DNA from 4 places in the Marinobacter sp. M1C genome. Region 3 is predicted to be linked to each of the others. Evidence: predicted binding sites of a transcription regulator. Region 3 holds the regulator's gene; each other region holds the start of a gene.

What was found. Region 3 encodes FliA, which starts transcription of late flagellar genes. Its sites were predicted from a motif close to CTAAAGTTTNNNNNNNNNNNGCCGNTAA; they were not measured.
Positions count from the first base shown of each region.
Region 1: a site for FliA is predicted at 5,602-5,629, ahead of flgM (flagellar biosynthesis anti-sigma factor FlgM). Genes of this name have one in related genera too.
Region 2: a site for FliA is predicted at 4,949-4,976, ahead of fliD (flagellar filament capping protein FliD). Genes of this name have one in related genera too.
Region 4: a site for FliA is predicted at 4,535-4,562, ahead of MIH19_RS07615 (methyl-accepting chemotaxis protein). Genes of this name have one in related genera too.

Region 1 covers NZ_CP092289.1:2,031,651-2,040,019, forward strand. The annotation lists gene ligA (NAD-dependent DNA ligase LigA) at 1-1,691, shown strand, start outside; gene MIH19_RS09670 (CBS domain-containing protein) at 1,736-2,365, opposite strand; gene mnmC (FAD-dependent 5-carboxymethylaminomethyl-2-thiouridine(34) oxidoreductase MnmC) at 2,377-4,047, opposite strand; gene MIH19_RS09680 (peptidylprolyl isomerase) at 4,044-4,664, opposite strand; gene MIH19_RS09685 (flagellar protein FlgN) at 4,742-5,212, opposite strand; gene flgM (flagellar biosynthesis anti-sigma factor FlgM) at 5,220-5,540, opposite strand; gene flgA (flagellar basal body P-ring formation chaperone FlgA) at 5,750-6,451, opposite strand; gene MIH19_RS09700 (chemotaxis protein CheV) at 6,663-7,592, shown strand; gene MIH19_RS09705 (protein-glutamate O-methyltransferase CheR) at 7,629-8,369, shown strand, end outside.
Region 2 covers NZ_CP092289.1:1,117,687-1,125,094, forward strand. The annotation lists gene MIH19_RS05425 (flagellin) at 1-1,921, opposite strand, end outside; gene MIH19_RS05430 (hypothetical protein) at 2,090-2,344, shown strand; gene MIH19_RS22410 (flagellin) at 2,317-4,188, shown strand; gene MIH19_RS05445 (flagellar protein FlaG) at 4,258-4,740, shown strand; gene fliD (flagellar filament capping protein FliD) at 5,018-7,000, shown strand; gene fliS (flagellar export chaperone FliS) at 7,058-7,408, shown strand, end outside.
Region 3 covers NZ_CP092289.1:1,271,852-1,280,220, forward strand. The annotation lists gene flhA (flagellar biosynthesis protein FlhA) at 1-242, shown strand, start outside; gene flhF (flagellar biosynthesis protein FlhF) at 300-1,661, shown strand; gene MIH19_RS06210 (MinD/ParA family protein) at 1,772-2,584, shown strand; gene MIH19_RS06215 (RNA polymerase sigma factor FliA) at 2,612-3,352, shown strand; gene cheY (chemotaxis response regulator CheY) at 3,430-3,813, shown strand; gene MIH19_RS06225 (protein phosphatase CheZ) at 3,834-4,619, shown strand; gene MIH19_RS06230 (chemotaxis protein CheA) at 4,636-6,672, shown strand; gene MIH19_RS06235 (chemotaxis response regulator protein-glutamate methylesterase) at 6,768-7,919, shown strand; gene MIH19_RS06240 (flagellar motor protein) at 7,919-8,369, shown strand, end outside.
Region 4 covers NZ_CP092289.1:1,591,079-1,599,447, reverse strand. The annotation lists gene rnk (nucleoside diphosphate kinase regulator) at 296-679, shown strand; gene MIH19_RS07625 (LysR substrate-binding domain-containing protein) at 718-1,599, opposite strand; gene MIH19_RS07620 (YeiH family protein) at 1,716-2,789, shown strand; gene MIH19_RS07615 (methyl-accepting chemotaxis protein) at 2,797-4,428, opposite strand; gene MIH19_RS07610 (hypothetical protein) at 4,709-5,362, shown strand; gene MIH19_RS07605 (L-threonylcarbamoyladenylate synthase) at 5,375-5,995, opposite strand; gene MIH19_RS07600 (BolA/IbaG family iron-sulfur metabolism protein) at 5,992-6,342, opposite strand; gene MIH19_RS07595 (DNA topoisomerase III) at 6,590-8,369, shown strand, end outside.

The DNA.
Region 1 (8,369 bases), 760 kb from region 3:
TGTGCGAACCCAAGCTCGACGGCCTGGCGGTCAGTCTGCATTATCAGAACGGAGAGCTGGTTCGGGCTGCCACCCGCGGCGATGGTTACACCGGTGAAGATATTACCGCCAATATACGGACCATTGCGTCTGTGCCTCTTACCCTGCGAGGTGAATCTTTTCCACAAATCGTAGAGGTGCGAGGTGAGGTGTATATGCCCCGCGCCGGTTTCGACCGGCTGAACCAGCGATTGGCTGGGCGCGGTGAGAAAACCTTTGTAAATCCCCGTAACGCCGCTGCCGGCAGTCTGCGCCAGAAAAAATCCAGCGTGACCGCCAGGCGTCCATTGGAAATGTGCGCTTACAGCGTAGCGGTCACCGACGAGTCATCGCTGCCGCCCACACATTGGGAAGGTTTGCAGCAAGTCAGTGAGTGGGGCTTTCGCATCAACCCTGAAATGTCTCTCGCCATCGGGGCTGATCAGTGCCTTGAGGCTTACGAGGTATTGATGGCCAAACGCGACAGTCTGCCTTATGAAATCGACGGTATTGTGTTCAAGGTAAACCGTCTGGATCTTCAGCAGCAGTTAGGCTTTGTCAGCCGCGCGCCGCGCTGGGCCATCGCACAAAAATTCCCGGCTCAGGAAGAGCTGACGATGGTTGAAAGCGTGGAGTTTCAGGTCGGCCGTACCGGCGCTATTACGCCCGTGGCCCGCTTGAAGCCGGTGTTTGTCGGTGGTGTTACGGTATCCAACGCAACCTTGCACAATATGGACGAAGTACGACGACTGGATTTGCACATCGGCGATACGGTATTTATTCGCCGCGCTGGCGATGTTATCCCGAAAGTGGTCAAAGTGGTGCAAGACAAACGGCCCGCCAATGCCGGCGTAATAGAGCTTCCGGCGCAGTGTCCGGCGTGTGGCTCTGACATTGTGCAGATTGAAGGCGAAGTGATCGCCCGCTGCTCTGGTGGTCTGTTTTGCCCGGCTCAGCGCAAAGAAGCCATTCGCCATTACGCCTCACGTAAAGCACTCGACATAGAAGGCTTGGGTGACAAGTGGGTGGATATTCTGGTGGACAGCGAAAAGGTGGAAACCATTGCCGATCTGTATCGGCTGCGTAAAGCAGATTTGACCGGGCTAGAACGCATGGGCGACAAGTCTGCCAGTAATTTGATTGCTGCTATTGACGCTTCCCGCCAGCCGTTATTGTGGCGGTTTCTTTATGCGTTGGGTATTCGCGAAGTGGGCGAGGCAACCGCCAAAAGCCTTGCTGGCTATTTTGGCAGTTTGGAGGCTATTGCCGAAGCCGATGAAAACGCCCTGCAAGCAGTGTCTGATGTTGGGCCCATTGTGGCCGGGCACCTGCATGTGTTTTTTGAGCAGCCCCATAACCAGGAAATTCTGCAGAATTTGAAGCAGGCCGGCGTCATCTGGCAAACCCAGGAAATTACCGCGGCTAGTATGCCTCTGCATGGGCAAACCTGGGTGCTGACCGGCGCTATGGAGCAGATGACCCGCGACCAGGCAAAACAAATGCTGGAAGGTTTGGGCGCAAAAGTGGCCGGCAGCGTGTCGAAAAAGACGGCGTGCGTGGTGGCCGGTGAAGCGGCGGGTTCCAAACTGACCAAAGCGCAGCAGTTAGGCGTTGAGGTTCTGAGTGAGCAGGGTCTATTAGACCTGCTGCGTGGGCATGGCTTAGAGGTCTGATTGCCCTTGATTGCATCAAATGGCAGGGTTGGTGTTATTGGCCGTCAGACGTCAGCTTGATAACTGCCTGAATCGGCATAAAGGCGCAGATAGTCGATGCTGGTAACGATACCCACTGGCTCGCCAGATGTATCAATAATCAAGGCTGCATCCAGCTGGTGTGCCAGCATCAGTCGCGCTAACTGATGCGCATCGGTTTCCGGAAAAGCGGTTAAAAATGCCGGCAGCTCGATAGTTGCCAGGCTTTGATCTGCAGCCTTGCCCGGGAACTCGTTGGCCCAAGTCAACAGCCAGAGTTCGTCTACCATTCCTGCAATGATGTTACCCACCGTAACCGCTAAGTGGCGAGTCTGGTTCTCCCCCATGGCGACCAGTGCCTCCGCCAGAGTGGCTGTTGCCGGTACCGATGGTACGCCCGACACACACATGACAGACACTGGCAAGTAGGCGCGCTGCTCTATAGGTTCGCCGGCGGTACTGCGGCCATACTGTTGGGCTTTACGTTTGCCAGCCTGCACTCCAGCCTGGAATTCCGCGTCTGTTGTTTCGCTGTACTCCGGGTTTATTTTTGCGCTTTCGGCCACCTCGCTCACGTCTCCCACCCGGCGGTTGCGAAATATTTCTGGCAGGCGCGTTCCTATTGGCCGGCCTGGTTCACTAACGTGGATAGACATGGGCGTTTCCCTTATTCCTGCTGTAAAACGCGCTCGACACGGAGTCTGTGTGCCAATGCATGGGGTAGGGCCGCTGGCTGGCTACACATGCGGTCAGCCAGGTATTCTGCCAGCAGCGGTGCGTAGGTCAGGCCCTTACTGCCGAGACCGGTGAACATCCAGGCGCCGGCATTAGTCTTCATGCTGTGCGTAGCAACGGCGCCTGCCACCGGTTGATAATCGTGGGTAGTGCAGCGAAAAGCCACTCGCCCTTGCAGAATTTCGCCCGCCACAGCCGGGTGGTTTATGTCTACTACGCCCGGTAGCAAGCGGTCCAGTTCCGTCAAATTTTCCTGATGACTGGCGGTGGTCGGCAGCGGGTTTCCATCGCGTAGGTCGAATGTGGCGCCGGTTACTGCTATGCCGTCGTGCTGTGGGTTTAAATAGCGTGAACCACAAATAACGGCGCTGGGCGAGGTGATCGCAGCCGCGGGTAAATGGCTGACTTGCCCGCGGATGGGTTTTAGACGCAGGCGCTCGCCAGGTGCCAGCCATGCCTGGGGGAACAGTTCGGGGGTTTGTGCACCCGCGCAGATAACCAATTGATCTGATTCTAGATTAAAGAGTTCATCGGACCCCGTCGCCGCATCGCTCTGTCGCGCACTAATTTGCCATAAGCGGTCGCTTTGGATCAAGCCGGTTACCCTGCAGTGGGGGTGCACTGTAATCAACGGATGTTGCACCAAGGTCTGGCACAATTGCGACGGCGCCAGCCATCCGCCCTGGGGAAACCAGAGCCCGCCGCGATGAACCGTTACACCCACCAAGTCACTGGCCTGTTGCGCCGTCACCGGATACAGCACGCCGGTGGGATAGTGGTTGCGGGCCAAAAATTTATGCTGGCGTTGTTGTTCGTGGTCGTTAAAGGCCAGTTGTAACAGGCCTGTAGCGTGGAAAAAGGGCGCGTGACCGGTGCTGCTCTGGTGCGTTTGAAACTGCTGGTAAAAACGCCCTGCGAACAGCAGTGCAGACAGCGCTAGCGCCGTTTGCGGCGAATAATCCACACCCAACTTGGCGTAAAGCGCACCCTGCTTATTGCCCGAAGCGGCTTGGCCTGGCGCCAGTGAATCCAGTATTTGCACAGGCACTCCGCGTTCTGCCAGGTTGCGCGCCAGGCAGGCACCGGCAATGCCAGCGCCGATAATCACCGCGGAATCCGGGCGGTAGGCTGGCTGCGGATCGGGTTTGTTCAGGTCGTGCCAGGCGTCGCCTTGCGGGCCGAAGTGCAGTGTCAGTCGTACTTGCCCATCCGCAAATACCAATCGGTGCAGGCCCGCCACGGCGGGTGGCCAGGCTTGTACCAGCTGCTCGCTGAATTTCGCCAGTTGCGGCCAGAGTGAGACTGCACGCTCGAGATCGTCGCGGCTAAGGGGGTGTTGCTGGTGGGCAATAAAATGCAGAACATTGCCGGGCTCAGGGCGTTGAGCCATCCAGTTCTGCCAGCAGGCCAGAAAGTTCAGCCCGAGGTCGAATTCGCCCGCGGCAAAAACCGTCTGCTGAGAGTGGGTGACTCGCTCAACGTGCTGTATCTGTATTTTCTCCAGACTGAGCTCGTCATAAATCCGGTTACTGGCGCCGTTTAAGTAAAGCCTGCCACTCCCCAGCCAGGTTACTTCAGCGTGAGCAAGGGCCGGCCCGATCATTGATCACTGGAATCAACAATCGACATGCTTTCAATCCTAATCGTCTGAAGCGGAACATCATTCATGCCTTGGCGTGGCCCGGTTTGTAAAGTGGCTATGGCGTCAACCACGTCCATGCCGGAAACAACCTTGCCAAACACCGCGTAACCTGCACCGCGCGAGTTGGGGTTAAGGAAGTCGTTATCGATCAAGTTGACAAAAAATTGGGCCGTAGCCGAATCTGGCGCATTCGTCCGCGCCATGGCGAGGGTACCACGCAGGTTTGGCAGAGAGAGAGTGGCTTCGTTGCGGATGGGCGGGCTGGTTTGCTTGCGCTGCAGCTGTTCAGTGAAACCGCCGCCTTGAATCATAAATCCCGGAATCACCCGATGAAATACGGTGCCTTCGTAATAACCCGAACGCATGTAATCCATAAAATTAGCCACGGTTTCCGGTGCAACGTCTGGCCTGAGTTGAATCGTAAAACGGCCTTCGGAGGTTATCACGTCTACTTTTACCAAATCCTGAGTGCCGAGGTCGCTGGCGCTGTCGTCAGCATTGGCGGTGCCGGACATTGCGACAGATGCGGTCAGAACGGAAAAGCAAAATGCGGAAAGAAAACGTTTTACAGCGGGCATACTCTGGCTACCTTGGCAGATTGGGATTGAAAATATGATTAAAAGACGGCAGCAAAGCGCAACAGATCACTGGCGCCTCAGGCGCTGGCCAGAATAGTACTGGATGACACCGCCGTATGCTGGCCACCAGCACCGTAGAGTTTCTGCCGGCTGCTGGAACCGCGCACTATATCACTTAATCTGGCCAGGCGTTTTTGCATATGAGCCATTACCCGGCCGTTGTTTTGATTCAGCTGCTGGCACTGGGTCAGTGCCTGATCGGCCTGTTGCCAGAGTTGGTGAAGTTCAGTTAGTCCAGCGGCGGCAATAAAGCGGGAAGGATTACCGCTCTCAGGACGAAAGCCCATAGCAACCAGAGCGTGAATTTTGAGTTTGGCGCGTTCGCGAATTTGCTCTAGCTGAGCGTTTTTTTCATCAGTCAGTGCTTGCAGCTGCTTCATGTCAGAGGTAGACAGCAGTTCTTTTTCAGCGCGCAAAAGATCCGCCATAGCAGACAACTGGCGGATATCTTGCGCAAGAAGGTTTTTCAGATCATCAATAGCGGCCATAATTTATTCATCCAAATATGCTTTTATCCATATCAAGCATTTTCTGGGCCAATTGTTGAGCGTCTACCTTGTAACTGCCGTCTTCCAGAGCACTGCGAATCTGAGCGATCCGCTCATCGTCCATTTCCGGGAAGTCGCCCAGCTTTTGTTCTAGCTGTTTGAGATCGCGGGCCTGACTGCTCAAATTAACACTCTCACCGCGGGCCTGCGTGCTTTGGGCCGTGGCCTGCTCCACCGTTGCGGTTTTGGCCGCGTTGCCGGCTTTGTCGGCAGTGGGGCGCTGGGTGTTGATTTGGCTTTGGTTGATTCCATTGAAGTCAACGGACATGTTAGTACCTGCTGTATTGGTTGCGGCGCCGATCGAGGCGCAAAATATGGTCTATGACTGAGTAACGGCGGCGGTCAAAAAAGCTTTAACATATTTTTACAAAAAAATAGCCGGTTAGTTTTTGCCGCTTGTGTTTTCGCGGCACGGGCTTACGCAATGTAAACGGCAAAAAAGTGCCGGACAGCGTCGCCTGGTTTTTCGTTCGTTTGTTACATCGGAATCAGCACTTGGCCGGGCGCGGTCACTCGGCCTTTGATGGTCCGTAAAGACTGAAGATTTTCTACCAGCACCTGCTCACCAATCGCCGCATTGGCCAGGGCCTTCCCGCGCGAACGTACGGTAAAAGAGCCGCTGCTGGCGGTGATCATAACATGGTCGCCACGCTCCACGGCATCGGGTGCCGAAAGTAGATCCGGGGTGATCAGCGAGCCACTGTTAATGGACCGACGAACTTCCATACCGATGATTAACTGCGCTTCAGCAATGGTTCCACGGCGGCTGGCATTCACCACAACGGTCTGCTGGCTTAACATATCGGCGCGAAGGCGCTCGCCGCGGGCGAGTGGGCGGCTAGCCACCAAAGCCGGTCCCCGAATGTCTACGGTAGCACCCAGATACATGCGCCATGGTCGCTCGCCGCTGCACTCGATTAACATAGAGGGCTGGCCGGATTTCCAAGGGTCACCGCTGAAATGAACGCTCAGCGGACCACTGCAGGCAGCCAATGACAATCTGGGGTCGGGTTTTGCACTTTCATAGCTGACTTCATAGCCTGCAGCGGCCTGTTCTGTGGCAAACTGTTGCAAAAACAGATTAGCCGCAGTGTGAATGTCATGTGCGGTAGAGTTTGCCAGTGCAAACGGGCTTAGGCATAGGCCGAGAAGGGCAGTGACAAGAGTGTGTTTGCGCATATATATGAAAGCGTCCTGTTTTGCCGATGTGTTGGTAAAGCCGGTTGTGCTGCGAAAAATTCATTCCGGTGGCATCACGATTTGCGGGCACTGGCCGTTAAACCTGACATGCGATAGCGATATTTTGGCGCATGTGAGAAAAATTGCTCTTTCAAGACACTTGAGAAAGCAAAAACTGTGCCGGTTAGCCCGGCCGTCGGGAGAAAGAACTATGGCAGGTGTATTGGACAGCGTGAACCAGCGTACGCAGTTGGTCGGAAAAAACCGGCTGGAGTTGCTATTGTTTCGGCTCCGCGGGCGCCAGGTTTATGGCATTAACGTGTTCAAGGTAAAAGAGGTATTGCAGTGCCCTAAGCTGTTCAGCATTCCCAGCAGCCTACCGGTGGTTCGCGGCGTGGCCTACACACGCGGCGCGACTATTCCGATTATTGATTTGGCGATGGCGATTGGTATGCCGGCCATTCCTCAAGAAGATCTGGTCACCAGTTTTGTGATCATTACCGAGTACAATCGCAAAACCCAAGGCTTTCTGGTGAGTGGCGTGGAAGGCATTGTGAATATGAACTGGGAAGATATTCTGCCACCGCCTAAAGGCGCAGGCCGCGATGTATACCTGACAGCCGTCACAAAAATTGACGACAAACTGGTTGAAATCATTGATGTAGAGAAGGTTCTTTCGGAAGTGGCTCCGTTAAAGGAAAACGTTGGCGAAGACATTCTCAGCCGCAGTGCAGGGCGGGTACAAGGCCATCTTCCGGTGTTGGTGGTGGACGACTCGAATGTGGCCCGGCGGCAGATTGAACGTTGTTTGAAAGCCATAGGTATGGACGTTGTTGCCCATAATGATGGCAAGCAGGCTCTGGACTATCTGACGGAGATCACCGCCGACGGTTCCAAAGCGACGGACCATCACTCGATGATGATTTCCGACGTTGAAATGCCTGAAATGGACGGCTATACACTGGTTGCGCGCTGCAAGGAAAATCCGCTGATTAGCGAACTGTTTATTATGCTGCATACTTCCCTGAGCGGCGTGTTTAACAAAGCGATGGTTCAGAAAGTGGGGGCAGACGATTTTATGGCGAAATTCAGCCCAGACGAACTGGCCGAGCGGGTTATGGATATTATTGATGGAAAATAAACGTGTTACTTCACAGGCTGTCAGAATCGAGAATGCATGAAATCTGAAATCACTCCTCAGGAATACGCGGCGTTCAAGACCTTTTTACAAAACGCATCGGGCATTCTGCTGGGCGACAATAAACAGTATCTGGTGAAGAGCCGGCTGCGCCGGATTCTGGAAGACAATCAGCTTGGCTCTCTTGGCGAGTTACTTGATCGCCTGAAGCGTCCAGGCCGCAATAATTTGAGTGAAGTGGTTATTGATGCTATGACCACCAACGAAACCTTATGGTTTCGTGATAATCACCCGTTCCGCATTTTACAGGCTATTTTGTTGCCTGAGTTTGCAGACCGTAAAATGTCGCAACCGTTACGTATCTGGTCGGCGGCATGTTCTACCGGACAAGAACCTTATTCCACAGCAATGGTGATTGAAGAATATCGCCGCCTGCGGCCCGGGCGCCTGCGTGACGTGAAGATTGTTGCCACCGACATTTCCAAAACGGTTCTCGATGCGGCGCGCCGCGGCGAATACGAAACCATTGCCATTGGCCGGGGCTTGTCGCCGGAGCGGCAAAAACAGTTTTTTACCGCTGCTGTCAACGGCAGTTGGCAGATCAAACCACAGATAAAAGCGATGGTGGAGTATAAGGAAATCAACTTATTAGAGCGGTATCTTCTCGGCAAGTTTGATATTGCCATGTGCCGCAACGTGTTGATCTATTTCTCCGCGGAGCACAAACGCGACATTCTTACCCGTATTCACGCGTCGTTGAACCCAGGCGGTTATCTTATA
Region 2 (7,408 bases), 150 kb from region 3:
AGCCGTTGATCTTGTCGAAGGCGTAATCGATCGCAACCAGGGTCTCTTCGGCGCCAGCGGCGGTGTCGATTGCGAGATCGTTCACGGAGACGGTGTTGTTTGCGGGCGTCGCATTCAGGACCTCGTTGATGCGGGGCGTTATGCCATCCGCTTTGAGAAGATTGGGGCTTGTAATCGAGACGTCGTAGCTTTCACCAAACGGGGAGGAAAAAATGATACTTTCATTGGCAGCGTTTAGGTTGGCGCGAATGCCGGTCTCTACGGTCAGTGAGTTGATTTTCGCGACGATATCATTGAGTGACCGTGCCTCAATCTGAAACGCTGTTCCATCAACGTCGACGTCAAACGTGACGCTGTTGCCGCTTTCAAAGCTTTGGGCGAGTGTCAGCCCTGCGGCGGCATCGATGGGAGTCGTGCTGGTGACAGAGCCGTTTGCTGTGCCGCCGTCAGCGGCAGTGAAGTCGGAGATTGAATATGTGCCGACGTTGCCATTTTCAATGTTGATGGCTGTGCCACTGGCTACAGCGGTCAGCTCATTAAAACCATTTGCCGCAAGCTGAGTATTGATTTCACCAATCACGGTGCTGAGATTGTTTGTACCATCAGCTCCCACCGTGAACGCGATTGCTGTCCCGTCCACTTCAAAGGAGCCTGTAACCCCTGATGTAAAGACTATGTCGGCCCCCAAATCAGCCAGTTCCTGCGACCCTGCCGTCGTCAGGGTTCCCTCGCTAGCGATCGTACCGGTCTGGGCAGTACCTGCGGCCGCCGGAGAAGTAACATTAGTAATGGAATAGGCGGTGGTGGACGAGTTGACCAGTTCAAGGTTGTCACCTGTTATCTGAACACTCAGATTATCAAAACCTTTATTCGCCAAATCGGTATTGAGTCCAGCTAGCAGCTGAGTGTCACCATCACTAGCGGCAGTATCCATCGTAAACGTGATTGCTTGGCCACCAACTTCAAAGCTGACCGTGGGGTCACCAGAATAATCGCGGGAGGCTGCCAGGGTGACCAACGTATCCGTATCTGCTCCAACAGTAGCTGCATCCAGCGTTCCATCCGTTCCATCTATTGTTACTTTAGTGCCGGTGTCGTCGGTGAGGGTGACGGCAGCCGTCACGGCGGCATCAGTGGTGTTGGAAAACACGATGGAGTTGCCGTCATCAGAGGCGGCTGCAGTTACGCCTGTCAGGTTGCCGTTGGCGGTAATGGCATTGTTGATAGCAGTCGCCAGCGTGCCCGCATTGGCCACAGAGCTGGTGTCGACGGTCAGCGCCTCACCGCCCAGGGTAATGTCCGCTGTGATCGTTGCGGTGAGATCCAGTCCGGAGGTGTCGAGGGACAATTCTCCAGCTGCTCCGGAGCCCAGCGGTTGGGTAAGCAGGTTGGCTGTTCGAGAAATGACCCCCCCGATCTGGCTACCCCGGGAATCCAGCCCACTAATGCCAATTGTTTCACCGGCATTGGCACCTACCTGAAAAGTCTGCGTACCAAACGTACCATCAAGTACCTTCAAGCCATTGAACGCAGTTTGCGTAGAAATGCGGTCGATTTCATCAAGCCGCTGCTTGACTTCATCATTCAGAGCCTCACGATCGAAAGAGCTGTTAGTGGCGTTGGCTGACTGCACCGCCAGTTCACGAATGCGCTGCATGTTATTGATGATTTCATCCATGGCACCTTCGGCCGTCTGCGCCAGGGAAATACCATCGTTGGCATTGCGCTGAGCCATGTTCAGGCCGGTAATCTGAGCCTGAAAGCGCGTAGAGATGGCGAGGCCAGCCGCGTCATCCTTGGCTGAGTTAATGCGCAGTCCGGAAGACAAGCGCTCAAGGGCCGTATTCGCCTGCGTTTGTGAGGCGTTCAAATTCCGCTGTGCGTTCAGCGACGCGATGTTGGTATTAATGACTTGAGGCATAGCATGTCTCCCTGCGCTTGTTTAAAGGCCGGAACAGGGCGGTGCAAATAACAGAATCCCTGGCCGACAAAATTCAAATAGTTGCCGTTTGGTCTTAATCAATGCGAAAGCCATGCCAGAACGTAGATAGTGCTACCAGAGAGCTGTTTTGAAAGGGAAAGTGATAAAATGGGCGTTGCGGCCCTGATGGCTGTGGCGATTTTCTGGCAGGAAGGTAGGCAGCACCTTGCCGCTTTTTTGAGCAAGTTACATTCTTTTACAAAGTTTTTAGAAATCCGCCTAAAGGAACCGAGGGTTGCGCCGTTAAGTGAAATAACAGGGCGGCGCTCCAAACTAAAAGAGAACGCCAGACCTCTTTCACGCAATAACGACTACACAGTCGAAGGAGATTCACCATGGCTCTCGGAATCAACACCAACGTAGCCTCACTTAATGCCCAGAATCAGCTGAGCAAGTCACAGGGCATGAACGATCAGGCCTTGCAGCGTCTTTCTTCCGGCCTGCGCATTAACTCGGCTAAAGACGATGCGGCTGGTTTGGCGATCTCTACACGGTTTACCTCGCAAATCTCCGGTTTGAACGTTGCTGTGCGTAACGCCAATGACGCAATCTCTCTGTCGCAGACAGCTGAAGGTGCGCTGAACGAGGTGACCAACAACCTGCAGCGTATCCGTGAACTGGCTGTTCAGTCTGCCAACTCCACCAACAGTTCTTACGACCGCGAAGCACTGAACGAGGAAGTCCAGCAGCGCATTGAAGAAGTAAATCGTATTGCTGGGCAGACTGCTTTCAACGGTTTGAAAGTACTCGACGGCAGCTTCGGTGACGCCGTATTCCAGGTGGGCGCCAACGTGGGTGAAACCATTGGTCTCGATCTTAACGCCAGCGTGCGTACTGATGCTATTGGCGGTGTCGCCCAGGCGGTATCAGCCGATTTGAGTACGCAGATTACCGAGGCGGTTACCGCGGTAACGGGCTCCGCGGCTACGTATGCCGTTGACGCAACAAACCTGATTGCCGACTACAGCACGGTGGCGGCCACAGCAACGGATTCACTGGTCTCTGGCGCGTATACGCAGGCGGCTTCCACTACCACGACTGACGCTTTTCAATTCTCAATCGATGGCGTAGTGGCGTCAGACAATGTGGTTGGGGATGCTACCGCTGCTAAACTTGATACTGACATCGCAGCCTTTGTTACTAATTCTGGTGGTGCTTACACGCAAGCCGGAACTGTAGCTGGCGGTGATTTGGTGATTAGCAAGACCGATGGCACCGATCTGACTTTGTCAACGTCATTTTCTGACGCCGTTAACTCAGTAGCCACTGCCACTGGTCCCACTTCAGGCGGCACGTTTGCAACTACGAACTTTACTGGTACGGCGGTTACTACTGGAGCCGTTGAAAACACCAGCGCCAACATCACGTTCACAGTGACCGACCCCGAGAGCAACGTGCTGTCTGTAACACTCGATAGCAATATAACCTCGGCAGCGGATCTAGCTACGGCGATCCAGGGCCAAACCGGGTATGGCGCAGCCACCTTCACGGCCGCGGCTGATGGTGACAATGTTGTCCTTACTGACGGGTCTGACATTGATGGCAATTTCACGATTACTGGTACCGATGCCGCGCTGGTGACGGCTGAGAATGTAGCAGCCAGCACCGCAGCCGGCGCTACTGAAGTGATCGGGGTGGTTGCTCAGGAAATCGTTGTGGGCGCAAACGAACTCACCTTCCAGTTTGGTGATGGCGATGCGTTAGCCGTTGCCGCTGGCACTTACAGCACGGTTCAGTCCTTCGTGGATGGTGTGAACACGGCACTGGGTGGTAACGCAAACGCCGTGTTGGGTGACGATAATGTGCTCACCATCACGTCCGGTGAAGCCATCACTGTAGCAGCCACAGGTGGTGCCAGCACCGTCTTTAGCACCGGCGCAAATGCCGTGTCAGGCAACCTTCAAGACGCCGACGTGCTCACTGTGGATGGCGCCAATACGACTATCCAGCGTGTCGATGCGGCGCTGACCTCAATCAGCGACCTGCGCAGCACCTTTGGTGCCATCCAGAACCGCTTTGAGTCCACCATTGCCAACCTAAGCACGTCAGTGGAAAACCTGTCAGCGGCCAACAGCCGTATTCTGGACGCAGACTTCGCCTCGGAAACGGCGGCGCTGGCCAAGTCTCAGGTATTGCAACAGGCCGGAATTTCGGTTCTGGCCCAGGCCAACGCTCGTCCTCAGCAGGTTCTGTCCCTCCTGCAGTAAGGGGTTAGCGGTAACAGCTGGAGCCTTCGGGCTCCGGTTTTAAGCCGTTTGAGTACAGTGAGGTAAGCTATGAATGACGTTACCCTGAACAGTACGGATCTGAAACTGGCTCGCTCCGGCGAGGCTGTTCCGGCTCGGGCACTGTCGTCATCTTCTGCTGAAGGTATGCGTGCCGCGGGCTCTGTTGCCAATAGCTTCGCTGTCAGCCAAAGTTCCGCCGCGAGCGTGAAGGGCTCGCCTTTAGTGGGCAATGTGAATGTGGTGCAGCAACAAACTCTGACTGCAGCTGACCAGGCCACACAGGCCAGGGAATTGATTGAATCGCAGAAAGAGCAGCTGACCAGTGCGGTATCGCAACTGAACAGCTATGTTCAGAATGTACAGCGGGATTTGCAGTTCGAGGTAGACAGCGAGTTGGGCCAGACCATCGTAAGAGTGGTGGACCAGAAAACCCAGCAAGTGATTCGGCAAATACCTGATGAGCTAGCGTTAAGGTTGGCAGAGAAATTGCAGCAGGACGAACCGCTGACGTTGTTTAACATCAAGGTATAAAAAGTGTAAAGAGTTGCCGCTTTTGATTTGATGTTGGCAATGATTATTCAGCACCGCCGCACCCTTAATGGGCTGGCGGTGCTCTGGTTTTAGGTAGGGGACGGACTTAAGTCCGTCCCCGGTCTCGGTAAGGCGGTAAGGTAAGGCGGGGACAGACTTGAAGTCTGTCCCCTGGTCCCCGGCCCCAGAAATATATTTGCCGAGAGGGGCAAAGTTTTGCCGCTTGCGGCCGTTAACCAAAGTACGAAGTGATTGGCGCCTTCAAGGAGGCATTGGTATGGCAAATATTTCATCACTGGGAATTGGCTCTGGCGTGTTAACGTCAGACTTGGTAGATCAGTTGGTTAAGGCAGAGCGCGCACCTGCTGACAACCGGTTTACCCGGCAAACCCAGCAGTCAGAGGCGATGCTGTCTGCCTATGGCAAGTTGCGCAGTGCCGTCACCGAGCTGCGCTTGCCCATGCGCCAGCTAAGTTCTGCCGGCAACCTGAAGGCCTTTTCCGCTACCTCATCCAATGAAGATATCGGTGTATCGGTAGACAGCGCCAAAGCCAGTCGCGGCAGCTATAGCCTGGATGTCACCAGCTTGGCCACCGCTCAGGCATTGGCATCGCAAGACGTGTTCGCCGATCGCGACACCACCTCCGTGGGCGAAGGCAAACTGACCATCGCCGTGGGTGACAAAACCGCCAACATCACGATCGACAGCAGCAACAATTCTTTGCAAGGTCTTGCCAACGCTATTAACGATGCGGGTGTGGGTGTGTCCGCCGGCGTTATTGATACGGGTAATGGCTTTCAGTTAGTGCTGTCAGCAGATGAAACCGGTACGGCTAATGCGATGAGCATCACGGCCGCCGACAGCGATAATGCCGATGGCGCCGACCTTTCCCGATTTGCCTTTGACGCCAGTATCGAAGCGGGAGCAGGAACGGGTTTTAGAGAAAGTATCGTCGCTACCGATGCGGTTATGAGCATCAACGGTATTGACGTTACCCGTTCCACCAACAGTTTCGAAAATGTGATTGATGGTCTGTCGTTCGACATCAAGGACATTGGCACTTCCACCGTCAAAGTCAGCCAGGACGTGGGTGCCGTTACCGATCGTGTTCAGGGCTTTGTTGAAAAGTTCAACGCATTGCAGGTCACCATCGATAGCCTGGCGGGCTTTAATGCCGAAGCGGGCGTCGGTAGTCTGTTGACTGGCGACAGCACCGTGCGGGCTCTGCAGAGCCAGCTACGGCAAGTGCTGACCGGTGTCGTGCCCGGGCTGGAAAACGCCAACGTGCGCAGCCTGGCCGACGTGGGCATAAAGACCGATCCGAATACCGGCACTTTGGAGTTTGATCGCAGTATTTTCGAAACCCAGCTCAAGAACAATCCGGACGATGTAACCGCGCTGTTTGCCGAGCAGGGCAGAACGACCGATGGCCAGGTGGAGTTTGTGCGCAGTGGATTGAGCACTCAGCCGGGCCGGTACGATATCAATGTTACCCAGGCGGCTACCCGGGGCCAGCTGACTGCGGGCTCTGCATTGGCATCGTCAGTTGATGTGACGGACACAAACGATGAGTTTGCACTAACGGTCAATGGCGAAACTACGGTAAACCTGAAGCTTACTCAGGGCACGGGTGTTACGGCTCAGGCGCTGGTAGACGACATTCAGGCCCAGTTAAACAGTAACGCAGCCCTGAACGCCTCTGGCGAATCGGTACAGGTGTCGCTGGACAGTGACAATAAGCTTGTATTTACATCCGGTAAATACGGCTCTGAATCCAACGTTAGTATTAGCTCGCAAGAAGATGCTGATGCTTTTGGCCTGACTGGCGCTAGTGGAACCACTGGCCAAAATGTGGCCGGCACCATTGGCGGCAAGGTTGCAGAGGGTGATGGCCAGGTTCTGTTCCTGGGTAGCGATTCCGGTCCGGCATCGGGCTTGCAAGTCCGCATTCTAGGTGACCAGACCGGTTCCCGCGGTTCTATCAATTTTGTCCAGGGCTTGGGTAAAAACACCGTTGATTTGGTGAATAGCTTTGTAGGTGCAGAGGGTAGGCTGGAATCCCGCACCAGCAGCTTGAACCGCGAACTGGAACAAGTTAAAGAAAACCAGATAAAGCTGGAAGTGCGCATCGAATCCTACCGCGAGCGCCTGGTAAAACAATTCAGCGCCGCCGATTCGCTGATTTCCCAGCTTAACAACACCCGCGATTTCGTAACCCAGCAGCTTGAAGCGCTGGCACCGCAGAATTTCAACAAGTAGTCATTCCGGCTAACGCTTTGATAAGTCCGGCGCAGCCGGCGAGAAACGAGGTTACCAATGAAAGGTTTAAAAGCATACCAGCAGATAAACACCCAAACCAGCATCACCGATGCCGACCCGCACAGGCTGATTCAGCTTTTGTACAACGGTGCGCTAGAGCGTATCAATATGGCCAAGGCCCGCATGCAGGCCAAAGATTTTGAGGGCAAAGGCAAGCTGATTAGTAAGGCTATCGAGATTATTGGAGGGCTGCGCAGCTTTCTGGACTTTGAAAAAGGCGGCGAGTTGTCTGTAAGGTTGGAAGGCTTATACGACTACATGGAGCGCACCTTACTTGAAGCCAACGCCAAAAACGACCTTGCCAAGCTGGACGAAGTGGCTAGCCTGCTGCACGCCGTAAAAGAAGGC
Region 3 (8,369 bases):
CGCAGGACGATATCGGGCTAGTGCTAGAGCCGAACATGGTGGAAAAACTCCAGCGCTCACTGCAAGACAGCGTGCAGCGCCAGGAAGTGCTCGGCAAACCAGCGATTCTGCTGGTGTCCGGCCCGCTGAGGCCGGTGCTGGCAAAGTTCGCCAGTTACGGTATAGAGCGCCTGCACGTCCTGTCTTATCAGGAAGTGCCGGATAACAAACAGATTACCATCGTAGCGTCGGTAGGCCAGTAACGGCGCAGACGACACACGGATAACGCCAGCCGCGTTCCCGGCAAAGGATGAGCAAGCATGAAAGTAAAACGTTTTTTTGCACCTACAATGGCCGCAGCCCTGAAGCAGGTCAGCGAACACATGGGGCCGGATGCGATGATACTTTCCAACCGCCGGGTAGATGGCGGCATTGAAATTGTGACGGCCCTCGATTACGACGAAAACATGGCGCGCCAACGCTTAGGTGACAAAGCGGTGGCAGCTACGAGCGGCACCCATCTGGCAGAGCTGCAGGCAGACCAGCAGCGCCACCTGGAAGACGAGCTTGGCCGCTCCCGTGATCGCATCCGCGGCGTGCGCGATCAGCGTGCCGACAGCCAGGCCGGTTACGGTTCCATTGCTGAGACCGTCAATGGCTTTGCCGACATGACCAGCACAGATCCGTTTGCAGAGGGCGGCATAACCTTGCCGGCCGGCGCTGACGGGCGTAGCCAAAACGCGGCAGCGCAAAGCGGTCAGCCTGCGGGTTATGCCGGGGAGCTGGCGGCCATGCGTTCTGAAATAAGCAGTCTGCGCGAGCTGATGAGCGGTCAGGCCGCGCCTGCCGCCTTAAAAGACGCCAGTGTTGGCGCCAATGTTACGGCTCTTCAGCAGCGCCTGGCAGAACGTCTGGGTGAGTTCGGCCTAAGCCGCGAACTGTCTGACAATCTCGCTCGCCGTCACCAGTCCGGGCGCCTGGAGGATGGCTGGAAGCAGTCTCTGAAAATGCTGGTTAACGGTGTCCGTACCCCGCGCCAGGAATGGCTGGATGAAGGCGGTGTGTTTGCCCTTGTGGGACCTACCGGAGCGGGCAAAACCACCACCATCGGCAAATTGGCGGCACGCTACGTGCTTCGCCACGGCGCTGACTCCCTGGCGTTGATTACCACCGATCGTTATCGGGTTGCAGCGCACGAGCAATTGTTTGTGTTTGGCCGTATTCTTAACGTGCCGGTACGGGTGGTTGATGAAAGCCATCCGCTGGATGAAATTCTGGATGAGTTGTCTGACCGTCATCTGGTATTGATCGATACCGCCGGGCTGACCAGCACCGATCGGGGTTATCAGGAGCAGTTGGCCGAGCTGGCCCGCAGCCATCATAAAATCCGTACACATTTGGTGGTGTCTGCCACCAGTCAGCCGCGTATTATGAAATCCGTATGGCATTGCTATAAGATGGCAAACCTTGCCGGCTGTGTGATTACCAAGATCGACGAGGCTCTGACTCTGGGCGAAGCGTTGGGATTTGTTATGGAAACCAGCCTGCCGATGGCATGGTACACCGACGGCCAGAAAATACCCCAAGACTTGCACCCGGCGAAAGCGCTTGCGCTGGTGCAACTCGGTGTAGAACGAATGAAGGATTTGCGGCAGAAGCAGGCTGTTGCCACCGGTTCCTGAAAGCGCCGGTTGTAAAAGCATCACAGCAAGCGGGCAGTCGGGCAGTAAGGAACATTGGGGCAGCGGTAACATCCGTTCCCGGTTAAACATGGCAAGAGGCCATCATCAGTATGAGTAGAGCACATCCGGTTCAGGTAATTGCGGTCACGGGCGGTAAAGGTGGTGTTGGCAAAAGTAATGTGTCGGTCAACCTGGGCATTGCTCTGGCGCAAAAAGGCCGTCGGGTGGTGCTGTTGGACGCCGACCTGGGGCTTGCCAATATCGATGTGCTGTTAGGCCTGAAAACCAAGCGCAATCTGCAAGACGTACTCAATGGTGACTGCGACTTGCGTGACGTGCTGGTAGATGGTCCCGGCGGTATCAAGATTGTGCCGGCCTCATCAGGCACCCAGCGCATGACCCAGCTCAGTGCTATGGAGCACGCCGGTTTGATTCACGCTTTCAGTGACCTTGCCGACCAGATTGACGTGCTGATTGTGGATACCGCCGCCGGCATTTCCGAATCGGTGGTCAGTTTTTTGCGGGCATCCCAGGAACTGCTGCTGGTGGTGTGCGACGAGCCTACTTCGATTACCGATGCCTACGCCCTGATCAAGTTGATGAACCGCGATTACGACACCAGCCGCTTCCGGATTCTGGCCAATCAGGTGCACACAGAACAAGAAGGCCGGCTTTTGTATGAAAAACTGACCCGGGTTACCGAGCGTTTTCTGGATGTAGCGTTACAATATGTAGGCATGGTGCCCTTTGACGAGGCCGTCAAAAAAGCGGTGCGGCGCCAGCAAGCGGTGTTGGAAGCTTACCCGCAAGCAAAAGCCTCGCTGGCCATCAGGGCCCTTGCTGAAAAAGTGGACAGTTGGCCGCTGCCATCATCGCCGCGGGGTCACCTCGAATTCTTTATAGAGCGGCTCATCGAAGTTTAAAACACATCCCGTACAAAAAGCGGATTTATGACATTGGCGAAAGATCTTGGAGTCTATCAACGGTCGGGTGCTTCAGACGCTTCCCGGCTGATTGAAGAGCACGCGTCCCTGGTCAAGAAGATTGCCCTTCATCTGCTGGCGCGATTGCCCTCTAGCGTGCAACTTGAAGACCTGATGCAGGCCGGTATGATCGGCTTGCTTGAGGCGTCGCAACGTTATTCAACGGGCAAAGGTGCTACCTTTGAAACTTACGCGGGTATTCGTATTCGCGGCGCTATGGTGGACGAAATCCGCAAAGGCGACTGGGTGCCGCGTTCGGTGCACAGAAACTCCCGGCGCATTTCCAAGGCCATCAAAGCTGTAGAGGGCCGAGAAGGCCGCGAAGCCCACGATGTCGAAGTGGCTGCTGAGCTGGATATGACGCTGCCGGAGTACCACAGCTCCTTGGCCGACTCTAACAGTGGTCGGCTTTTTAGTCTCGATGAGCTCAATGAATCCGGCGAGCCGCCGATAGAACAATCAGAGACGGATGATAACCCGTTACACGGGGTGTCAGAGTCCGCCTTCCGTAACAGTTTGGCGGCGGCTATTGAAACCCTGCCAGAACGTGAAAAACTGGTGCTAAGCCTGTATTACCGGGAAGAATTGAACCTGAGGGAAATCGGCGCTGTGCTGGACGTCAGCGAAAGCCGGGTCAGCCAGATTCACAGCCAGGCTGCCTTGCGCCTACGCAGCCGGTTAGCCGACTGGAAAACGGACCCTACATAATTCTAGCGTTTGCAACCCGTGGGTTGCAGGCAGTGACGCAACGAGATTCGACTAGATTCCACCGATTGGAGGTCCTCTTGGACAAAAATATGAAAATTCTCATTGTGGACGACTTTTCCACGATGCGGCGTATTATTAAAAACCTGCTGCGTGACTTGGGCTTCACCAACACCGACGAAGCCGACGATGGCAACACGGCAATGCCGATGCTGAAAACCGGCAAGTACGACTTCCTGGTGACCGACTGGAACATGCCTGGCATGTCCGGTTTTGACCTGCTCAAAAATGTTCGCGCCGACGATCAGCTTAAAGCCCTGCCGATCCTGATGGTGACGGCTGAAGCCAAGCGCGACCAGATTGTCGCTGCGGCGCAGGCCGGTGTGAACGGCTACATTATAAAGCCGTTCACTGCCGCTGTTCTCAAAGAAAAAATCGAAAAAATCTTTGAGCGAATTCAGTAACCGGGGAGTGGATACAAGCCATGAACAAGTCAACAGGCGAGCGCCATGCCCTGGATCCAGAGCTGACGGAAAAATTAAAGCAACAGTCCGAACAGCTGGTTGACAGCGTGCGCGCGGGCGACTATCCCCGCGCTATGGCGATGATCAGCGATCTTGCAGAAGTGCGAAATCAAGGTCTGTATCACGAAGTAGGGCGGCTAACCCGCAGCCTGCACGAAGCCATGCGTAATTTTCAGATTGATCCGCGCAACCCCGAACAGAAAGAAGCTCTGTCAAAAATGACCGATGCCTCCGATCGCCTGGAATACGTAGTGAAAATGACTGGCCAAGCGGCGAATCGGACCATGGATCTGGTTGAAGAAAGCATGCCAGTTACCCGTCATTTGCAAAGCGAAGCCCAAGATCTGCATCAGCAGTGGCAGCGCCTGCGGCGGCGGGAGATGGCACCGACCGAATTCCGCGAGTTGCACGCCCGCATGGATCAGTTTTTGGCGGCGTTGAGTACTGACGCCGGCAAACTGTACGGTAACCTCTCAGAAATTTTGCTGGCTCAGGATTATCAAGATCTGACAGGTCAGGTGATTCAAAATGTCATCACCCTTGTGCGTGAAGTGGAAGAAAACCTGGTAAGCCTGGTGGTGATGGCCGGCCACGTAGACCAGTTGACCGGTACCGTGCACCAGATGGAGGACAATCAGCCTTCGGCTGAGCAGGGTGTGGGTCCGCAAATAATGCCAGAACAACGCAAAGACGTGTTGTCTGGTCAGGTTGACGTGGATGACCTGTTGTCCAGTCTTGGTTTCTGAGCAATGAGGAACAAACATGTCGTTTGATGGCGATGAAGAAATCCTGCAGGACTTTCTGGTAGAAGCCGGTGAAATTCTTGAGTTGCTGTCTGAGCAACTGGTGGATCTGGAACAGAATCCGGACGACAGCAATTTGTTGAATGCTATCTTCCGTGGTTTTCACACGGTCAAAGGCGGTGCGGGCTTCTTGCAGTTACATGCTTTGGTAAACTGCTGTCACTCGGCGGAAAACGTATTCGACACCCTGCGTAACCACAAGCGCAAAGTGACCTCCGACCTAATGGACGTCGTGCTGGAAACCCTGGACAACGTGAATGCCATGTTCGAAGAGGTGCGCCAGCGTGAAGCGCCTACAGCGGCGCCGCAGGAACTGATCGACCGGCTGAATCAGCTGGCGTTGCCTGCGGGTGAGGCTGTGCCACAATCGCCGGTGCCTGCCGCGACGGTGGATGTCGCCGACCAGGGCGACATTACCGATGACGAATTCGAGAAGCTGCTCGACGCCTTAGACGATGACAAAAAAGCATCAGCGGATACCAGCGAAACCATTGCGAGTAGCTCGGTCGCAAGCGGCAATGGCGATATCAGCGACGACGAATTCGAAGCCCTTTTAGACCAGCTTCACGGTAAAGGCCAGTTCGCCGGCGCGCCGGCAGCCGCCAAAGAAACCGCTGCCGAGGCCAGCAGTGCCCAGCCAATTGATATCTCTGACGACGAATTCGAAGCTCTTCTAGACCAGCTTCACGGCAAGGGTGGCAGCCCGACAGTGGCCGCTGCGGCCGCGCCAGAGCCCGCTAAAAAGCCCGAAACAGCGAAGGTTTCAGCCGTGGCCAAAGCGCCAGCCGAGCCGGCACAAGCAAAAACGCCGGCCCGCGATGCTGCCCCTGCCGCTTCGGAAACCAGCGTGCGGGTAGACACCAAACGCCTGGACGACATCATGAACATGGTGGGCGAGCTGGTGCTGGTGCGAAACCGCCTGCAACGCCTGGGTGACAAAAGCGAAGACGAGCAGATGCACAAAGCAGTGGCCAATCTGGATGTGGTCACCACCGACCTGCAAGCGGCTGTTATGCAAACCCGCATGCAGCCCATCAAGAAAGTGTTTGGTCGTTTCCCGCGGGTGGTGCGCGACCTTGCCCGCAGCCTGAAAAAAGAAATCAATCTGGTGATGCACGGCGAAGACACTGATCTTGACAAGAATCTGGTGGAAGCACTGTCAGATCCGTTGGTGCACCTGGTGCGCAACTCGGTGGACCACGGCATTGAAAGCCCGGAAGAACGAGAACGGGCCGGCAAGCCCAGAGTCGGCACCATTACCTTGTCGGCGGAGCAAGAGGGTGATCACATTCTGCTGCTGATCACCGACGATGGCGCTGGCATGAACGCTGAGGTGTTGCGCCGCAAAGCGGTCGAAAAGGGCATGTATGACCAGGATGGCGCCGACCGGCTGACCGATCAGGAATGCTACAACCTGATATTTGCCGCCGGTTTTTCCACCAAAGACCAAATTTCCGATGTGTCTGGCCGTGGTGTGGGCATGGACGTGGTGAAAACCAAAATCAGCCAGCTCAACGGCCAGCTTAGCGTGTTATCAAAGTTGGGCGAAGGCTCAAGCATTGTGATCAAAGTGCCACTGACTCTGGCCATTATGCCGACGCTGATGATCATGCTTGCTGATCAGTCGTTCGCACTGCCGTTGGTTAACGTGGTGGAAATTTTCCACCTTAATTTGAGCAAGACCAACGTGGTGGATGGTCGCGAGTGTGTTGTGGTGCGCGACAAGGTGTTTCCGCTGTTCCACATCAAGCGTTGGCTCATTCGTGGCGGTGCCAGAAATGTTGAGCCGGAAAACGGCCATGTGGTGATTGTGTCTATGGGCACCCGCCAGGTCGGGTTTGTGGTGGACCAGCTGGTAGGCCAGGAAGAAGTGGTGATTAAACCTCTTGGACGCGGGCTGCTGGGTACGCCGGGTATGGCTGGCGCCACCATTACCGGCGATGGCCGGATCGCGCTGATTATCGATGTGCCCAGTTTGCTGCAACATTATAGTTAGCGCCGATACATCGCCGACCCATTGTTGATTAATCGTCGATTAATTGTCGAACGGCCGCCGACTTGGCGGGCGGCAGGCATCGCCCGGAGAAATAAATGACAGTTTCTGTGCTGATTGTTGATGACTCCAGTTTCTTTCGCAAACGCCTGAGTGAAATTCTTGGCGCGTCTCGCCAGATTACCGTGGCTGGCACCGCCAGCAACGGCCGCGAAGCCGTAGAGCAAGCGGAAAAACTGCGTCCTGACGTGATTACCATGGATTACGAAATGCCGGTCATGGACGGGATTACGGCCGTGCGGGAAATACTGCGCAAACATCCGATACCCGTGCTGATGTTTTCGTCGCTTACTTATGAAGGTGCGCGGATAACCCTGGATGCGCTGGAAGCTGGAGCGGTGGATTTCCTACCCAAGAATTTCGAGGAAATTGCCGGTAACAGCAGCCAGCTACAAAAAATATTAGTAGAACGTGTTGTTAGTATCGCCCGTAGCCGCCCCATAAGCTCTGGGAGCACTCGCGCCCATGAGCCACCAGTGGCGGCGGTTGGGGCTACGACTGCGGCTAATCGTGCCGCGATACCAGCGTTGCAGCGACGCCCCTTAACTGAGCGCCCTGCGACCGCTGCAGCTGCAGCGGTTGCCAGCCCGGAGCGCCATCAGCGGCGTACGCCACCCAGGCACTACACAGTGGTGGCGATCGGCACCTCTACTGGTGGCCCGGTGGCCCTGCAGAACGTGCTCATCGGCCTACCCGCCAGCTTTCCCGCACCGCTGATTCTGGTGCAGCACATGCCCGCCAGTTTTACCCAGGCTTTTGCCGAGCGCCTGAACCAGTCTTGCCAAATACAGGTGCGTCAGGCAGAAGACGGCGATCTGTTGCGCCCCGGCCTGGCTTTGCTGGCACCCGGCGGCAAACAGATGATGGTGGAAAGCCGCGGTGGCCAAGGCCGGATACGCATATTACCTGGCGATGATCGGCTCAATTACAAGCCTTCAGTGGATGTCACCTTTGGTTCGCTGGCACGCAGCTTTCCCGGTAAAACCTTGGGTATTGTGCTGACGGGCATGGGCGCAGATGGCCGGGAAGGCTGCCGCATGATGAAACAGAGCGGCTCGATTGTGTGGTCGCAGGATGAAAAAAGCTCGGTGATTTACGGCATGCCCATGGCAGTGGCTAAAGCCGGCCTGAGTGACGAAATTCTGTCGCTGAACGACGTTTGCCAGCGGCTCAAAGATGGGGTCAGCTGATGGATGTGCTTAGCCTTCTGGGTGTTATCCTGGCTTTTGTAGCCATTCTGGGGGGTAATCTGCTGGACGGTGGTGCACTGGCGTCGCTGTTCAACGCGCCGGCGGCGCTGATTGTTATTGGCGGCACCCTGGCGGCCACCATACTGCAAACCTCCTGGCCGGTGCTGAAACGCGCGTTTAGCCAATCCCGCTGGGTATTTTTGCCGCCCTTTGTCAACCTGGAAGACGGTCTCGACAAAGTTGTGAACTGGAGCGTTATTGCCCGCAAAAGGGGCCTTCTAGGGCTTGAGGGGCTAGCAGAAAGCGAACAGGAGCGGTTTGTGCAAAAAGGCTTACTGCTGTTGGTTGACGGCGCCGAAAGCAACACCATTCGCAGCATTATGGAGGTAGAACTGGATACCCGGGAACAGCGGGATCTGGATTCGGCACGGGTGTTTGAAGCCATGGGCG
Region 4 (8,369 bases), 320 kb from region 3:
TTCCACAAAAACCAGTCACAAATTCAACCGTGCAAGGCTTGTGGAAGTCGGCAAAAGGTTATAGATTGACTGAAAGCCTTTTTAGGCCAATATTTCACTGTTTTCCCGCACAAAAGGCCCTATTGGGAGCAAGTTCTTTCTAAAGTTTAACTATTCGTACTTTCACATCGTCCGCCAGGCCGATGTGAAAGTACGCTTTTGCGTTTCTTACTGTTCGCTGAATCCGCTTTTTTAGCGCCGGGGGCGGCGTTTTATATCTACATTGCTTTACACTTTTTATTTTCTGGAGATTACGATGTCCGAATTGCCAGCGATTTTGGTTGCTGAAGAAGATTTTAACCGCCTGTCTAGCATGATTAAAAAACAGGGCGACTCAGAAACCGTTGCCGCGCTGGATGAAGAGCTCAGCCGTTCAACCCTGGTGCCGTTGGTAAATATGCCCGACACAGTGGTTACCATGAACACGGCGGTGCGTTTTCAAGACGAAGACAGCAAAAAAGAACATCAGTTAACCTTAGTCTACCCCCACGAGATGGGTGACGGCGAAGGTAAAATATCTATTCTGGCCCCCGCTGGCTCGGCGCTGCTGGGTTTGAGCGTGGGCGAATCCATCGAATGGCCTGTGCGCGGTCGCAAAAACCTGCACCTAAAAATCATTTCGGTCCAGCGCCGGAAATAAGCCGGCCCGCGCCGTGATAATCGGCGCCCGGTTATCGCCTAGGCTTTGTTGTGCAAGATGTCAGCAAACGCCTGGGCCGATGGCGACAAAGGCCGGCCACGGAATTTTAATTCACACAGTGACCGGCTCAAATGTTCTGCACCGGGTAACGCCACTTCCTGTAACCGTTCTAGCTCCAGTAATTCGCTGATCACTATCCTGGGCAAGAGCGCAAAACCCATACCGTTGGTAACGCACCGAGCAATACCCTCGTTTGACGCTATCTGCAAGGTGGTTTTCGGTACAACGCCCAAGCTAGCAAGTAAGCGATCGCACACCGAGCGCGTTCCAGACCCCACTTCCCTTTGGATCCAGCAGCCACTGTTCAGTCGCTCCAAGACGCCGTTGCCCTGCGTCCACTCCGTTCCTGCCACCAGCAACAAGCCTTCGTTGCGCCAATGGCGGCTTTCAATCCGGGGGTCTTCCACATCGCCTTCAACGATCGCCAGATCCAACTGGCAATCCAACAACCATTCACTGATTACCTGGGTGTTTGCGACGCGCACGTTCACTTTAATGCCTGGATATCGGCGCGTAAATCCGGCAATCGCCGCCGGCAGCCAATAACCGGCCACGGTGGTACTAGCGCCCAACGTCAGGTTGCCAATGTGTGCGCCTACGCGGGCTTCTATGTCATCCACGGCGGCTTTTTCCAACGCAAAAATACCGCGAGCATGATCAAATACCGCACTACCACCGGCGGTCAGCTGAAGTTTTTGACCATGCTGGCTTTTGCGCGACTGAACACGATCGACCAGCGTCAGCCCCAGCTGACTTTCCAGCTCACGCACGCCCTGAGATACCGCAGGCTGGCTGATGTGCAAAACAGTCGCCGCGCCGGAAAAACTGCCTTCCTGCACCACTGTATAAAAAATCCTCATTAGATGCAGATTCAACACTATAACCTCAGCTTATAAGTATTTAATAAAAGCATATTCGATCACGTCATAACGCGGGCGTAAGGTAGCACCATCTCAACGCTATTCGGAGAACGCAGGTGAATACTGCAGAGCAACACACAGCATTAGCAGACCCCACAAATATCGCAACAGAAACCCCCAAAAAGCAGATTGTGCCGGGCCTTGCGCTAGTGGCCGCACTGGCCGGCGCCGCGTTTGTTCTGGCCCAACAATCCTGGTTTCAGAGTATGAGCATGGGCCCGTTAACGCTGGCAATTGTTCTTGGCATTGTGGCGGGCAATACGGTTCTGCGCAATCAACCCGCTATTCTGGCCGATGGCATATTCTTGGCAAAGGGCTCATTGCTAAGGCTGGGTATTATTCTTTACGGCTTTGGCATCACCTTTCAGCAGATCAGCGCGGTTGGCGCTAACGGTGTGTTACTAGATGCCATCATGATTGCCTCTACCTTTGCGCTGGCGCAGCTCATCGGCCGGCGCTGGATGAAGATGGAGAAAGAAACAGCCATTTTAATCGGCGCCGGCGCTTCTATTTGTGGTGCGGCTGCGGTTTTGGCGACCGAGCCCGTGGTGAAAGGCAGAAGTGATCAGGTATCCGTCGCCGTCGCAACGGTGGTGATTTTCGGCACCATCAGCATGTTTCTTTACCCATTGATGTATCCGCTACTGGGCATGACCGAACACCAGTTTGGCATTTACGTGGGCTCTACCGTTCATGAGGTTGCGCAGGTAGTTGCTGCAGGCCAGGCAATCAGCACTGAAGCGGCTAACAGCGCCATCATAGAAAAAATGGTACGGGTAATGATGCTGGCGCCGTTCCTGCTTATTCTGGCCAACGTACGCCTGCCAAATCGTAAAACAAACGCTGGCGCTGGCAAAAAACAACGGCAGAAGCTAGTCATTCCCTGGTTTGCGGTTCTGTTCCTGGCGGCGGCTGCGGTTAACTCTGTGATTGCCATGCCCGCCACGGCCACCAACGCTATTCGCCATGTTGACCTGTTCCTGCTATCCATGGCGATGACTGCACTGGGCTTGAGCACACAGATGTCTGCGATACGCCGTGCCGGGCTACGCCCTCTCATATTGGCCGGTTGCCTGTTTGCCTTTCTGACCGTTGGCGGCTATATCCTCAACCGCTTGCTGATCGGTTAAGCCATCTCTAACCGGGGCTGTCCTGCCCCGGTGCCAGTTTGAACTGACCAATTGTCTGGCGTAGATTTTCCGCCATTACCAGCAATTCAGCCGCTATCTGCGCAGTTTGCTGGGCTTCTAATGTGGTTTGCTCGGCAGACCGGCTGATTTCAATCACGTTCTGGTTGATAGCATCAGACACGTTGCTTTGTTCGTTAGCCGCGCTTTCCATTTCTTGATTCAGGCTGGTAATTTCACGAGTGGCTTGGGCGATGGTTTTCAATTCGGCCTGTACCTTCAAAATGGCATCTACCTGCTGGCTGGCCAGGTCTGAAGCACCGCGCATGGTCGATAAACAACCCATTACCTCTTCTTTCAGGCCGTTAATCGTGTCGCGAATGTCAGCCGTAGACACTTGAGTGCGCGACGCCAGAGCCCGCACTTCATCGGCAACCACGGAGAATCCGCGGCCGGCTTCGCCAGCTCGAGCTGCCTCGATGGCGGCGTTTAGCGCCAGCAGATTCGTTTGATCGGCAATATTGGAAATGGTCTCCAGCATCGCTGTCATTTTCGCGGTGCGCTGGTTCAAAGCTTCGATACGCTGGGCACCGTTTTGCACCTCGGCATTTAACGTCTCAATGCCGCCGACCGCACTTTGCGCTAGCTCCTCGCCCAGCCCGGCCGCTTCGGCCGTAGCTGCCGATTTTCGCGTGGTGGTGATGGCGTTTTCCCGCACCTGCAGCGCAGACGCCGCCATTTCCGTAGTCGCACTGGCCACTTGATCGGTGTTGTCGCGCTGGCTCACCACTTCCCGTTCGCTAGCGCCGGCCTTGCTGGCAATATCACGCGCAGCTTGCTCGACATGCTCGGCACTCACCATAACCTGGTTCATGCTGTCTCGTATTTTACTGATCATGCGGTTGAACGCGTTGGACACCAAGCCAATTTCATCGTTACGCACCACATCCAGTTCAAGGGTCAGATCCGAGTTGCGGGATATTTCATCCATGCGGTCACGCAAACGGCGCAAGCGCGAAAACACCAAGTGCCCCAACACCCATGCGGTAATTGCAAATACCCCCAATAAGAGAACCGCCTGAGTGCCCGCACTGGTCAGCAACTGCGTCTGCAACCGTGCATCGGTTTCAGCCACGGAATATTCGATACGGATGGCACCCAGCACGTCCCCTTCCTGAGCCTGGTGACACCCCAGGCAATTCACACCCTGATAATCTGCCATCGCAATCACCGGCTCAATCAGGGTGTAAACCCGGCCGCTTTCATTGCTTGAATAATGCTCTATGCGCTCACCCGCCAGCGCTTTCTCGTCAAGCGGGCCGCGCGTTTGTTCTGCGATGTTACCGCTGCCAAAAATCCGGTTCAGGTGATCGCTGCGCACCACTCGCACGTTCAGCACGTCTTCCGGCGCCATCGTCTTCTCACGCAGAATTTCACGATTGTGCATGGTGCCCGTCACCATCATGGTGTTGAGCGCATCAAAGTAAGATTTCGCCAAGCCGTCTACATATTTGTGGCTGAATTCCTCCACGTGTTCACGCTGGGACTGTGCGCTAAAAAACACGGTGAACGCGAGCACAAGTGAAAACGCCGTCGCAAGTGCTAAAAGAAGCATAAAGCGAATGGAATAGTGTTTTTTCATAGTCAACCTGGCTTGTAGATGGCTTTGACGACAACGGGAATTCAAGCCGCAAAGACGGGGGGGGGGGGCACGAATCAGGAACTTCAACCGGCGCTGCTTATTTAGGGTGACGGCCAAAAGACAGCGAACTTTACCGCAAAACTCCCTGGAATTCATTGGACCCAAGTCAATTTAACGTGCGATTACGTCAAACGCGAGCTGGCCCGCTACTTGCTTACGTGATTGCAGTGGCTAAAAACCTCGTACGCCAAACTCGACACTGCCGCTGGAGGGCACTGCCATGTCACTACTGTCTACCCTGCTTCGTGCCGGCAGCGAATTACACACTGCGCTGGAAAAACGCCCACCTATTGCGCCTGTCGGCACTGGCAGCCGTGCTCAGGGCAAAGCGAAACTGCCTGCGCCGCCCGGGGCAGACCGGTTCACACCTTCCGGAAGCAAAGAAGACGACTCGGCACGTAAGGTAAGCAAGCTCGCGATTACCGATTACAAAAAAAGCGTCGGGCAGGATCTTGCCTTTATCAGAGAAACACTGCGGCACAAACTTGCCGAGTACAACGTGCCCCCGGCAACGGCGATTCACATCAAAAATGACGAGCAGGGAAACATCGCGGTTGAAGGCAAAGGCCAGAACCCGGCGTTTGCACGCATTGCCGGGGACTTGAACGTAAACACCGCGTTTCAGGATGCGTTCCGGCGAATGAGTATGAACGAACCTACGCTGCACTTTATGGACAACGCTCTGAAGTTAGAGAAGGCCTACGGCGTGAACAACTCGCTACTGAGCACACTGGTCAGCGAGAACCAGCAGTTCAACGGCCTACAAGACCTGGTGCACCGCTACGACTCACTGCGCCGCAACGCCGGAGCCGTGTCAACGGCCCCGGCCAACACGGCCCGGGATTACGCGTTGAGCTTCAACGCTAGGGCCTGATCTGGAACGAGCTTACTCAAATGGCGACGGGTCGCCCTTGCCTATCCGTGTTACTTCCGGGCTGCCGCTGGTGAAGTTAACCACCGTCGTTGCTTCCATGCCGCAGAAACCACCGTCAATAATCAAGTCCAGCTCGTGCTCGAGCGCATCGCGAATGTCTTCCGGATCGGTCATTGGCTCGGTTTCGCCGGGCAGTATCAACGTGCTGCTCATGATGGGTTCGCCCAACTCTCCCAAAAGTGCATGCACAACCGCGTTGTCAGGAACACGTACGCCAATAGTGCGGCGCTTGGGGTGCAACAAACGCCGTGGCACTTCGCTAGTGGCGTCCAGAATGAAGGTGTAAGCACCGGGTGTGTAGGTTTTAAGAAGGCGGTAGGTGGTATTGTCAACCTTGGCGTAAGTGCCAATGTCTGACAAGTCCCTGCAGACGAGGGTGAAGTTGTGCTTGTCGTCCAACTTGCGAATGCGCTTTATGCGGTCAGAAGCAGATTTGTCACCCAAATGGCAGCCTAACGCATAGCCCGAGTCGGTCGGGTACGCAATAACGCCGCCTTTGCGAAGAATATCCACCGCCTGATTAATAAGGCGCTTTTGCGGATTATCCGGATGAACCTGAAAAAACTGACTCATGAATCAGCCCTCTTGTTAAAGCTTGCCCCGGGGTCGTTTTTCGAGCCGTCCAGGCAGTTTGGGGAATCGGGTGTGGATTGATTTTGCGCGGCCCATTCCTCAGGCGTAAAGGGGTGCATGGCCAGCGCATGCACACCAGCGGCCAGCTCTGCAGCCAGTACTTGATATATCGCCTGATGGCGTTTCACCTTTGATTGCCCCACAAATGCCGGTGATACCAAGGTCACCTTGAAATGGGTTTCCGAATTGGGCGGCACGTTGTGCTTGTGGCTTTCGTTCTCGATTATCATCACCTGGGCATCAAAAGCCTGGTGCAACTTGGCCTCGATTGTTTTCTGCACGTCCATCACTCACTCGCTCTTCGTTGTTTGCATATCAACAGTCTACTATATATCAATTGCTAAACCCGACAACCTTGACAGCGTTGCGATGAACCGCCACATTCGCGACGAGCAAGGGTAGCGGACCCAACGCCTGACACCCAGGTTTTTGCCGGGGCGCTCTTTAATTTGCTCGCCAGCCACCCTTAAACTCACTCTTAAATTCGATCTTAAATTCGCACTCCACGTCAGTTTTAAGCCAAACGGGAACACCATGCACCTTTATATCGCCGAAAAACCCAGCCTTGGCCGTGCCATCGCCGCTGCTCTGCCCCAGCCCCAACAAAAAGGCCAGGGCTGGATTCGCTGCGGCAGTGGCAGCAGTGCGGTTACAGTCAGCTGGTGTATCGGCCATTTGCTGGAGCCCGCCGAACCCGCCGGCTATAACCCGGCCTGGAAAAACTGGCGTGCCGACCAGCTGCCGATGTTCCCGGAAAAGTGGCAGCTCACTCCGAAAACCGGCGTTGCCGCTCAGCTTAAAGTACTGCAATCGCTGATTCGCAAAGCCAGCGAAATTACACACGCCGGCGACCCGGACCGAGAAGGCCAGCTGCTGGTAGACGAGGTAATTCACTATGTGGGCACGGATGCACCCGTAAGGCGCCTGCTGATTAACGATTTAACCCCGGCTGCGGTAGCAAAGGCACTCAAACAGACCCGCGATAACCGTGATTTCCTTCGGTTGTCGGCTTCGGCCCTGGCGCGCCAGCGCGCAGACTGGCTTTACGGCTTGAACCTGACCCGCTTTTACACGCTGCTCTATCAAACAAAAGGCCGGCAGGGCGTTTACTCCGTTGGCCGGGTGCAAACCCCGGTACTGGGCCTGGTGGTTAAGCGCGACCAGCACATTGAGCAGTTTCAACCTCAGGACTTTTTCCCGCTGGAAGCCCGTTTTCACGGCATGGAAGAAGACTCTGACACACGCATCTTTAGCGCGCGCTGGGTGCCAGGTGAAGATTACCAGCAACTGCTGGACAGCGAAAACCGCTTGCTGGACCGCAGCGCGGCGGAACAGGTCGCCGCCGCGGTTGAAGGGAGGCCAGGCAAAATCTGCGAATCCCGCTTTCGCGACCGCTCAGAGCCGCCGCCACTGCCTCTGTCGCTTTCGGCGTTGCAAATCGAAGCCGGCCGGTTGTTCCGCATGGCCGCCAAAGAAGTGCTTGATACTGCGCAGAGCCTGTACGAACGCCACCAACTCATTACTTACCCACGGTCTGACAGCCGTTATCTACCGCTGGAACATTACAATCAACGCCAGCAGGTTATAGACGCTGTCGGCAAGGTCGATATCGACCTTGCCGAAGTCTGCAACACAGCCGATTTGCAACGAAAAACCGCTGCCTGGAATGACAAAAAAGTAGACGCCCACCACGCCATTATTCCCACTTGCCGGAGTAGAGCGGGTGGTGCGCTATCTGGAAAAGAAGCCCAGATCTACAATTTGATCAGCCGCTACTACTTGATGCAATTTGCGGCAGATGCCATCCATCGCGAGGGCAAATTGGGAGTAAAGTTAGGCGACCACCTGTTCCGCACCTCAGAAACCGCTGTTTTACAGCCCGGCTGGAAAGCGCTTGAACTGAAATTGCGCGACGCCAAAGCCAAGCCCGAAAAACCCGCACTGCCTCGGCTGGGCACCGGCGATCCGGTGCTGTGCGACGGCACACAGGTGTTGCAGCAACAAACCCAACCCCCCAAACACTTTACTGACGCGACGCTGCTGGCAGCAATGACCAACATCGCGCGCTTCGTTGACGACCCGGAACTGCGAAAAACGCTGCGCGAGACGGATGGACTGGGCACCGAAGCTACCCGCGCCGCTATTCTGGAAACCCTGTTCAAACGCGACTACTTTTTCCGCGATGGCCGCCACATCCGCGCCAGCGATAAGGGTAAAAGCTTGATAAACGCGCTGCCAGACTCTGTCAGCAAACCCGACCGTACCGCCGTTTGGGAAGCCACACTGGAAGCCATTCAGCGCGGCGAAGCGCAGC